Regions from separate parts of the Variovorax sp. GW821-FHT09B01 genome, predicted to be linked through region 3. Evidence: predicted binding sites of a transcription regulator. Region 3 holds the regulator's gene; each other region holds the start of a gene.
The links. Region 3 encodes LexA, which represses DNA repair genes until DNA is damaged. Its sites were predicted from a motif close to ACTGTATNNNNATACAGT; they were not measured.
Positions count from the first base shown of each region.

Region 1: the regulator LexA is predicted to act here: its motif matches at 1,392-1,409, upstream of AC07RV_RS45250 (ATP-dependent helicase).
Region 2: the regulator LexA is predicted to act here: its motif matches at 1,416-1,433, upstream of recA (recombinase RecA).

Region 1 is NZ_JBWKPQ010000046.1:8,204-11,474, forward strand. It holds gene AC07RV_RS45240 (5'-methylthioadenosine/adenosylhomocysteine nucleosidase) at 1-211, shown strand, start outside; gene corA (magnesium/cobalt transporter CorA) at 204-1,190, opposite strand; gene AC07RV_RS45250 (ATP-dependent helicase) at 1,422-3,271, shown strand, end outside.
Region 2 is NZ_JBWKPQ010000004.1:308,107-311,377, forward strand. It holds gene AC07RV_RS15930 (sensor histidine kinase) at 1-72, opposite strand, end outside; gene AC07RV_RS15935 (response regulator) at 110-781, opposite strand; gene AC07RV_RS15940 (MarR family winged helix-turn-helix transcriptional regulator) at 848-1,333, opposite strand; gene recA (recombinase RecA) at 1,480-2,541, shown strand; gene recX (recombination regulator RecX) at 2,609-3,064, shown strand; gene AC07RV_RS15955 (SRPBCC family protein) at 3,051-3,271, shown strand, end outside.
Region 3 is NZ_JBWKPQ010000002.1:308,883-312,153, forward strand. It holds gene AC07RV_RS08605 (MFS transporter) at 1-23, opposite strand, end outside; gene AC07RV_RS08610 (D-2-hydroxyacid dehydrogenase family protein) at 28-1,035, opposite strand; gene AC07RV_RS08615 (hypothetical protein) at 1,291-1,674, opposite strand; gene lexA (transcriptional repressor LexA) at 1,852-2,526, opposite strand; gene AC07RV_RS08625 (asparaginase) at 2,599-3,271, shown strand, end outside.

The DNA of each region.
Region 1 (3,271 bases), on a different contig from region 3:
GCTGCCCGATGCGCTGGCGGTGGAGATGGAAGGCGCCGCGGTGGCGCAGGTGTGCCACGACTACGGCGTGCCCTTCGCCGCGATGCGCACGATCTCGGACCGTGCCGACGACGAAGCCCATGGCGACTTCGCACGCTTCGTCGCCGAGGTCGCGAGCCGCTACAGCCTCGCGCTGGTCGGCGCCTGGCTCGCCGCCCAGCCTTCTACTTGAGCCAGCCGCGCCGGCGGAAGTACCACATCGGCACCAGCGCGCTCGCGGCCATCAGCACGATGGCGTAGGGATAGCCCATGGCCCAGTCGAGCTCAGGCATGAACTTGAAGTTCATGCCGTAGATGCTCGCGATCAGGGTCGGCGGCAGCAGCGCGACGCTGGCCACCGAGAAGATCTTGATCGTCTTGTTCTGGTTGATGTTGATGAAACCGACGGTCGCATCCATCAGGAAGTTGATCTTGTCGAACAGGAAGGCCGTGTGGTTGTCGAGCGACTCGATGTCGCGCAGGATCTGCCGCGCTTCCTCGAACTGCTCGGCATTGAGCATCTTGCTGCGCATCATGAAGCTGACCGCGCGGCGCGTGTCCATCACGTTGCGGCGGATGCGCCCGTTCAGGTCTTCCTGGCGCGCGATGGCGCCCAGCACCTCGCCCGCGAGCTCGTCGCTGACGTTGCCCGAGAGCACCTTCTTGCTGGCGGCCTCGAGCTCGTCGTAGATGTTCTCGAGCGAGTCGGCCGAGTACTCGGCGTCGGCGTCGAAGAGCTTGAGCATCACTTCCTTCGCGTCCTCGATCAGCCCCGGTGCGCGACGCGCGCGCATGCGCAGCAGGCGGAACACGGGCACGTCCTCGTCGTGGATCGAGAACAGCACGCCGCGGCTGCGCAGGTCGGTGTTGTGCTGGTTGAGGATGAAGGCGACGCGCACCGCGCGCGGGGCTTCGTCGTCGTCGATCAGGAAGTCGCTGCGGATGTGGAGTTCGCCGTTGTCCTCTTCATAGAAGCGCGCCGATTCCTCGATGTCCTCGTCCATCGCGTCCTCGGGGATCGAGAGGCCGTAGTACTGCTTGATCCAGCGCTTCTCCTCGAGCGTGGGCGATTCGAGGTCGACCCAGATCGGCTGGAAGCGGGAGAGCTCCTCGAGGGCCTCGATCTCTTCCTGGACGAGGCGGCCGTTGGCGAGCGTGAAGATATTGAGCATGGCTCACTCCCGTGAAATGGCTGGGGCGATGGGGCGGACGGGCGGGGGGCGAGAAAGGGGGGCGCTTTCAAATCCCGGACCCGGTCGGCCTGACTCAGCCGGGAGTTGAAAGCTGCCGAGACGGGGCGGTTTCCACGATGCGGTCTCCAGTTGCAGCGAGGCGCGATTATGTCATCGGCGAATGAGCGCAGAGTTGGCTGGACTGGACGAACATCCAGTAGAGTGGCGCCCATGCCGAGCGCCGTGTCCCCCGTTTTTTCCAGCCCGCCGGCGACCCAGGCCGAGCGCCTCGCGGCCGCCCTCGCCAGCCTCAACGACGAGCAGCGCGCGGCTGTCGAGCACGGGGTGGAGGCGCTGGCCGGTGGCGCGCCGGACGCGGCCGATGCAGGGCCCTTGCTCGTCATCGCCGGCGCCGGCTCGGGCAAGACCAGCACGCTGGCGCACCGGGTGGCACACCTGATCGCGCGCGGGGTCGATCCGCAGCGCCTGCTGCTTTTGACCTTCTCGCGCCGTGCCGCGCAGGAAATGGCGCAGCGCGCCGGCCAGGTGCTCGCGCGCGTGCTGGGTCTGCAGGCCCACACCGCGCCCGCGCTGCCCTGGGCCGGCACCTTCCACGGCATCGGCGCGCGGCTGCTGCGCGAGTACGCCGCGCAGATCGGGCTGGACGACAACTTCACCATCCACGACCGCGGCGACGCCGAGGACCTGATGGGGCTGGCGCGGCACGAACTCGGCTTCTCGTCGAGTGCGCGCCGCTTTCCGCACAAGGGCACCTGCCTGTCGATCTATTCGCGCTGCGTGAACACGCGCGCGCCGCTCGAGTCGGTGCTCAGGCAGTCCTTCCCGTGGTGCGCCGAATGGGGCGTCGAGCTGCAGCAGCTGTTCGGCGCCTACGTCGAGGCCAAGCAGCAGCAGAACGTGCTCGACTACGACGACCTGCTGCTCTACTGGGCCGGCATGATGGAGGAGCCCACGCTGGCGCAGCACCTGGGCGCGCGCTTCGACCACGTGCTGGTCGACGAGTACCAGGACACCAACCTGCTGCAGGCCGCGATCCTGCTTGCGCTCAAGCCCGATGGCCGGGGCGTGACCGTGGTGGGCGACGACGCGCAGTCGATCTACTCGTTCCGCGGCGCGACGGTGCGCAACATCCTCGACTTCCCCACGCAGTTCTCGCGGCCGGCGCGCGTGGTCACGCTGGAGCGCAACTACCGCTCCACCCAGCCGATCCTCGACGTGTCGAACGCGTGCATCGCGCATGCGGCCGAGCGCCATGCCAAGACGCTGTGGACCGACAAGCCCTCGGCCGGGCGGCCGCAGATCGTGCGCGTGCCCGACGAATCGCAGCAGGCCTGCTGGGTGGCCGACAAGGTGCTCGCGCACCGCGAGGGCGGGCTCGCGCTCAAGTCGCAGGCGGTGCTGTTCCGCACCTCGAGCCACAGCGCGCCGCTCGAGCTCGAGCTGGCGCGCCGCAACATCCCGTTCGTGAAGTACGGCGGGCTCAAATTCCTCGAGGCCTCGCACGTGAAGGACCTGCTCGCGGTGCTGCGCTTCGCGCAGAACCCGCGCGGGCGCATGGCGGGCTTTCGCGTCACGCAGCTGATCCCGGGCATCGGGCCGGCCACCAGCGCGAAGCTGCTCGACGCGATGGATCAGGCGGCCGATCCGGCCGTCGCGCTGCGCGACTTCGTGCCGCCGAGCGCCGCGCGCGCCGAATGGGCCGCCTTCGCCGAGGCTTATGCCGCGCTGCGCGCGCCATCGCTGGCCTGGCCGGCCGACGTGGGCATCGCGATGGACTGGTACCTGCCGCACCTCGAGCGGCTCTACGATGACACCGCGGGCACGCGCCGCGGCGACGTCGAGCAACTGGTGCACATGGCCTCGGGCTACGCCTCGCGCGAACGCTTCCTCACCGAGCTCACGCTCGATCCGCCCGAGGCCACCAGCGACCGGCCGGGGCCGCCGCTGCTCGACGAGGACTACCTGATCCTCTCGACCATCCATTCGGCCAAGGGCCAGGAGTGGAATTCGGTCCACGTGCTCAACGTGGTCGATGGCTGCATGCCGGCCGACGTGGCGCA
Region 2 (3,271 bases), on a different contig from region 3:
CAGCAGCGGCGTGAGCATCCAGTCGAGGATCTCGCCGAACAGGGAGCGCTGCGCGCGCTGGAAGAGTTTCATCGGACCGGACCCGCCGCGCCCGGCGGCCGCACGCGCGTCACTGGATCTTTTCGAGGCAGTAGCCGAGCCCGCGCACGGTGGCGATGCGCACCGGGCCCTTCTCGATCTTCTTGCGCAGGCGGTGGATGTAGACCTCGATCGCGTTGAGGCTGACCTCCTCGCCCCATTCGCACAGGCGCTCCACCAGCTGGTCCTTGCTGACCAGCCGGCCCGCGCGCTGCAGCAGCACCTCGAGCAGGCCCAGCTCGCGCGCCGACAGCTCGACCATCTTGCCGTCGAGCGTGGCGACGCGGCCGGCCTGGTCGTAGATCAGCGGGCCGTGCTTGATCGCGTTGCTGGTGGTGCCCATGCCGCGGCGCGTGAGGGCGCGCACCCGCGCCTCGAGCTCCTGCAGGCTGAAGGGCTTGGCCATGTAGTCGTCGGCGCCGTTGTCCAGCCCCTTGACGCGCTCCTCCACGCTGTCGGCCGCGGTGAGCACCAGCACCGGCAGCTGCGAGCCGCGCGCGCGCAGCCGCTTGAGGATCTCGATGCCGTGCAGGCTGGGCAGGCCGAGGTCGAGGATCAGCAGGTCGAACTCGCTGTGCGTCATGAGCGCGGTGTCGGCCTCGGAGCCGTTGGCCACGTGATCGACGGCGGCGCCCGAGGTGCGCAGGCTGCGCAGCAGTGCATCGGCCAGCACCTTGTCGTCTTCGGCAATCAGTATCCGCATAGCCACCTCCAGCCCGGTTCGCGCCGTGGGCGGCGCCGTTGCACGTTGTCTCCGCTCGGGGGGAGTCTAGCCCGCCGTATAGGCTTCCAGACCGATGGTTACCACGGTGGCGACATCGTCGCCCACGCTGGCGCGGAACTCGCGCTCGGCCTGCGTCACCGCCTGGCGGAAGGCCTCGAGCCAGGCCAGGCCGTCGGCCGTGAACAGCACGCGCCGCGCGCGCGCATCGAGCGGATCGGGCCCGCGCGTGACCAGCCCCCAGGCCTCGCACTGGTCGACCAGCGCGCCCATGGCCTGCTTGGTCATGCCGGCGCGCTCGGCGAGTTCGGTCAGGCGCGAGCCCTCGCGCGCGAGGTGGCGCGTGATGTGCACGTGGGCCGCGCTCACCTGCGCGCGCGCCGCGAGGTTCGACAGCGCCAGCGGCACGTCGACGTCGTGCGCCATCAGCGCGAGCACGCGCTCGTCGAAGCGCCGCATCGCATGGCCGAGCAGCCGGCCCAGGTGGGTCTGGCGCCAGGCATCGGGATCGAGGGGGAAGGGGGTGTCGCTCACGGCGCCAAATGGTAAAGCAAACTGACCAAAAAACGGGTTTACTCAAATCCATCCGCCCCTACACTACTGTTCAAGCATCCAGGCTGTAGTTAAAAGCAGATGGATCCGACCGTACACAACCCGTTGATCTTCAAGGAGTTTTTCACATGGACGCAGTCGTCAAGGGCTCGAGCATCGCAGGCGCCAACACCGAAAAGGCCAAGGCCCTCCAGGCCGCGCTGGCCCAGATCGAAAAGCAGTTCGGCAAGGGCACGATCATGCGGCTCGGCGAAGGCGAGGCGCTCGAGGACATCCAGGTGGTCTCCACCGGCTCGCTGGGCCTCGACATCGCCCTGGGCGTCGGCGGCCTGCCGCGCGGCCGGGTGGTCGAGATTTACGGTCCTGAATCCTCGGGCAAGACCACGCTCACGCTGCAGGTCATCGCCGCCATGCAGAAGCAGGCCGGCACCTGCGCCTTCGTCGACGCCGAGCACGCGCTCGACGTGCAGTACGCCCAGAAGCTCGGCGTGAACCTGTCCGACCTGCTGATCAGCCAGCCCGACACCGGTGAGCAGGCGCTCGAAATCGTCGACTCGCTGGTGCGCTCGGGCGCCGTCGACCTGATCGTCATCGACTCGGTCGCCGCGCTCACGCCCAAGGCCGAAATCGAAGGCGAAATGGGCGACTCGCTGCCCGGCCTGCAGGCCCGCCTGATGAGCCAGGCGCTGCGCAAGCTCACGGCCACGATCAAGAAGACCAACTGCATGGTCATCTTCATCAACCAGATCCGCATGAAGATCGGCGTGATGTTCGGTTCGCCCGAAACCACCACCGGCGGCAACGCGCTGAAGTTCTATGCCTCGGTGCGCCTGGACATCCGCCGCATCGGCACCATCAAGAAGGGCGACGAGGCCATCGGCAACGAAACCAAGGTCAAGGTGGTGAAGAACAAGGTCTCGCCCCCGTTCAAGACGGCCGAGTTCGACATCCTGTTCGGCGAGGGCATCAGCCGCGAGGGCGAGATCATCGACATGGGCGTGACCGCCAAGATCATCGACAAGTCGGGTGCCTGGTACGCCTACAACGGCGAGAAGATCGGGCAGGGCCGCGACAACGCGCGCGAGTTCCTGCGCGAGAACCCCGAGCTGTCGCGCGAGATCGAGAACAAGGTGCGCGAATCGCTGGGCATCCCGCTGCTGGCGGCGGACGCGACCGGCGCGGCCGAATAACCGGCCGATGCCTGCGAGCGGGGCGCCTGCGGTCGCCCCGCTTTCTTTTTCCGCTCCCGCATTTCCGATGGCATTCGATGCTCCTTCCCTGAAAGGCCGCGCGCTGCGCCTGCTGAGCCAGCGCGAGCATTCCCGCAGCGAACTCGAGCGCAAGCTGGCGCGCTACGAGGAAGAGCCGGGCACGCTCAAGGCCGCGCTCGACGAGCTCGCGGCCAAGGACTTCATCAGCGAGGAGCGCGTGGTCGCCTCGGTGCTGCACCAGCGCGCGGGCCGGCTCGGCGCGGCGCGCGTGCGGCAGGAACTGCAGGCCAAGGGCATCGGCGCCGAGGCCATCTCGCAGGCGGTGGCCGGGCTGCAGGGCAGCGAGCTCGAACGCGCGGCTGCGCTTTGGCGCCGCCGCTTCGACGCCCCACCCGCCGATCCCAAGGAACGCGCCCGGCAGGCCCGCTTCCTGATGGCGCGGGGCTTTTCGGCCGCGGTGGCGGCCAAGGTGCTGAGGAGCGATATCGATGAGCTCGAATGAACTGTCTCGCGTGATCACGCAGCGCGTGGCCTGCGACTGGCGCGCGGCCTATGCACTGGCGGCCGATCCCGCGCGCCTGCCCGATTGGGCCAGCGGCCTGGCCGACGGCGCGCTGACGCGCGACGGCGATCGCTGGCTGGCGACCACGCCCGGTGGCCGCGCGGTGCTGCGCTTCGCACCGGTCAACGAGCTCGGCGTGCTCGACCA
Region 3 (3,271 bases):
CCCCGTGGCGCTGGCTGGCTCACGGCTTCACCGCCGGACCTGCAACGCGCCGGGGTTGACGATGTTGGTGGGGTTGCCCTTGATGAAGCTCACGACGTTGTCGAAAGCCTGGCCGAAGTACATCTCGTAGCTCTCCTGCTCCACGTAGCCGATGTGCGGCGTGCAGATGCAGTTCTCGAGGCGCAGCAGCGCATGGCCCTGCAACGGCGGTTCGCTCTCGAACACGTCGATCGCCGCCAGGCCGGGGCGGCCGCGGTTGAGCGCGGCGAGCAGCGCATCGGGCTCGACCAGCTCGGCGCGCGAGGTGTTGACGAACAGCGAGGTCGGCTTCATGCGCGAGAGGTCCTCGAGCGTGATCAGGCCGGTGGTTTCGTCGTTGAGCCGCAGGTGCACGGACAGCACATCGGCCATCGCGAAGAACTCCTGGCGGCTCTGCGCCACCTGGAAGCCATCGGAGCGCGCCTTGGCGCAGCTCGCCTCGCGGCCCCAGATCACGACCTGCATACCGAAGGCCTGGCCATAGCGCGCCACGAGCTGGCCGATGCGGCCGTAGCCCCAGACGCAGAGCGTCTTGCCCTTGAGCACCGAGCCGAGCCCGAAATTGGGCGGCATCGAGGCCGACTTGAGTCCCGACTGTTGCCAGGCGCCGTGCTTGAGGTTGCTGATGTACTGGGGCAGCCGGCGCATCGCCGACATGATCAGCGCCCAGGTCAGTTCGGCCGGGGCCTGCGGCGAACCCGAGCCCTCGGCCACCGCCACGCCACGCTCGGTGCAGGCGGCCACGTCGATGTGGCTGCTGACGCGGCCCGTCTGCGAGATCAGCTTGAGCTTGGGGAGTTTCTCGATCAGCTGGCGCGAGATCTGGCTACGCTCGCGGATCAGGACGATCACATCGGCGTCCTTGAGTCGCACCGAGAGTTGACCGATGCCCTTGACGGTGTTGGTGTAGACCTTGGCTGCGTAGGCATCGAGCTTCGAAGCACAGTGCAGCTTGCGCACCGCATCCTGGTAATCGTCGAGGATCACAATATTCATGGCATGCCATTGTGCCTCGCAGCATGGAATCGGCGCGCCGTTGAACGTTTGGATACGGCCCCTGGGCCCCGAAAGAGGTGAAAACGGGGGCAAAGGCAGGAGAAGCAGGGGCAAAGGCGGGCAAAGGGGCGAGGTCGGCACTGCCTTCCCGACAGGGTTGAACAAACCGGCTGCTATGGTTTCTTCACACCCCTGAGCCTAGACCTTGCGCGTTCACGTGATCGAGCGACTGCGTGAAACGCTGGGCCGATGCTCTCAGTGCAGGTGCACGGGGCGGGGCGCCACGGCGGCGGCTTCGAGTGCCTCGAGCGCAGCGAGGCGGTCGAGCTCGGCGCACACATCCGCCATCCGGCCCGAAATCACGACGCGGTTGCTGTTGCGCGCGCCGCCCTGCTGGCGGTCGACGACGCGCACCACCCGCAGCGGACGCGAAGGCGCCTGCGCGACGGCTGCGGCCGTGACGGCGTTATGTCCGCTGTCACCGCGTGCCGTGCACGACGGCCGTACCGACACATAGCGCAGCTCGCTGGCGCACAGGTCGTCATCGCGACGGTGTGCGGGGCGGGCGGGCAACCAGCGGCTCGCGAGCGACTGCAGCGGCATCCAAAGATCGACGAAGGTGAGGAGGGCGATTCCCATGTGAACTCCAAGAAGGTTTGAGGTTGAACACAGGCAGGATTCGTTGTCATCGGGCGCAGCAGGGTGATGGCGACAAAGCGCCATACGCCCGCCACCTGCAGCGACCGGATGGGGGATGCGTGATGCGGATCCGCGAAACGGCTCGGCGATGCAGACCGCCGGGCCGGCTCGGCAGGCCTACATCAGCATGGTGTTTCGGATCAGGCCGACCGCGAGGCCTTCGATTTCGAAGGGCTCGCCGGGTTGGACCACGATGGTCGGGTAGTCGGGGTTCTCGGCATGGAGCTCGATCACCTGCTTGTTGCGCTTGAGGCGCTTGACGGTCACTTCGTCGCCGAGGCGCGCCACCACGATCTGGCCGTTGCGCGCTTCCTTGGTGGCCTGCACGGCGAGCAGGTCGCCGTCCATGATGCCGGCGTCGCGCATCGACATGCCACGCACCTTGAGCAGGTAGTCGGGCTGGCGCTGGAACAGCGTGTTCTCGACGTAGTAGGTCTGGTCGACATGCTCTTGCGCGAGGATCGGCGAGCCGGCCGCGACGCGGCCGATGAGCGGCAGCGCGAGTTGCGCCATACCGGGCAGCGACAGAGAGAACTGGCTGTTGCGCGATTCGGCGAGCGAGCGCAGGGCATCGCCCTTCAGGCGGATGCCGCGCGAGGTGCCGCTCACGAGTTCGATGACGCCCTTGCGGGCCAGCGCCTGCAGATGCTCCTCGGCGGCATTGGCGGAGCGAAAGCCCAGCTCGCTCGCGATTTCGGCACGAGTGGGCGGCGCCCCGGTACGGGCAATGGCGCTCTGGATCAGATCGAGGATCTGCTGCTGGCGGGCGGTAAGCTTCACGGCGAACTGCATGGTGGTTCCTTGCGGCACTGGCTGAACATCCAGTACCTGTATTTTTAACCAGTTTTTCAAAGTTGGCAAGCCATGGTGAATTCATCCCTCTCGAATCCGCGGTGCGTGGTGGTGCTCGGCACCGGCGGCACCATCTCGGGCCGCGCGGCGAACAGTGGCGACAACATCGGCTACACCGCCGGCGAGGTGGGCGTGGCCGACCTGCTCGGCGGCATCGAGGCGCCCGCTGGCGTGACGCTGGCGGCGGAGCAGGTGGCGCAGGTCGACAGCAAGGACATGTCCTTCGCGATCTGGCGCGCGCTGGCGCTGCGCTGCGCCCACTGGCTGGCGCAGCCCGACGTGGCCGGCGTGGTGGTCACCCATGGCACCGACACGCTCGAGGAGACCGCCTTCTTCCTCCAGTCGGTGCTGGCGCCGCGCAAGCCCATCGTGCTGACCTGCGCCATGCGCCCGGCCTCCGCGCTGTCGCCCGACGGTCCGCAGAACGTGCGCGATGCGATCGCCGTGGCCGCGACACCGGGCGCGCAGGGCGTGACCGCGGTATGCGCGGGCACGGTGCTCGGTGCCTTCGACGTGCAGAAGGTGCACACCTATCGGCTCGATGCCTTCGACGCGGGCGACGCGGGGCCGGTGGGCTACGTGGAGGAGGGCGAGGTACGGCGCATGCGTGACTGGCCGGCTTCGGAAGCAGGCGTAGCCCTCGGCCGTCTTCCCGAGGACGAGGCCGCATGGCCGCGCGTGGAGA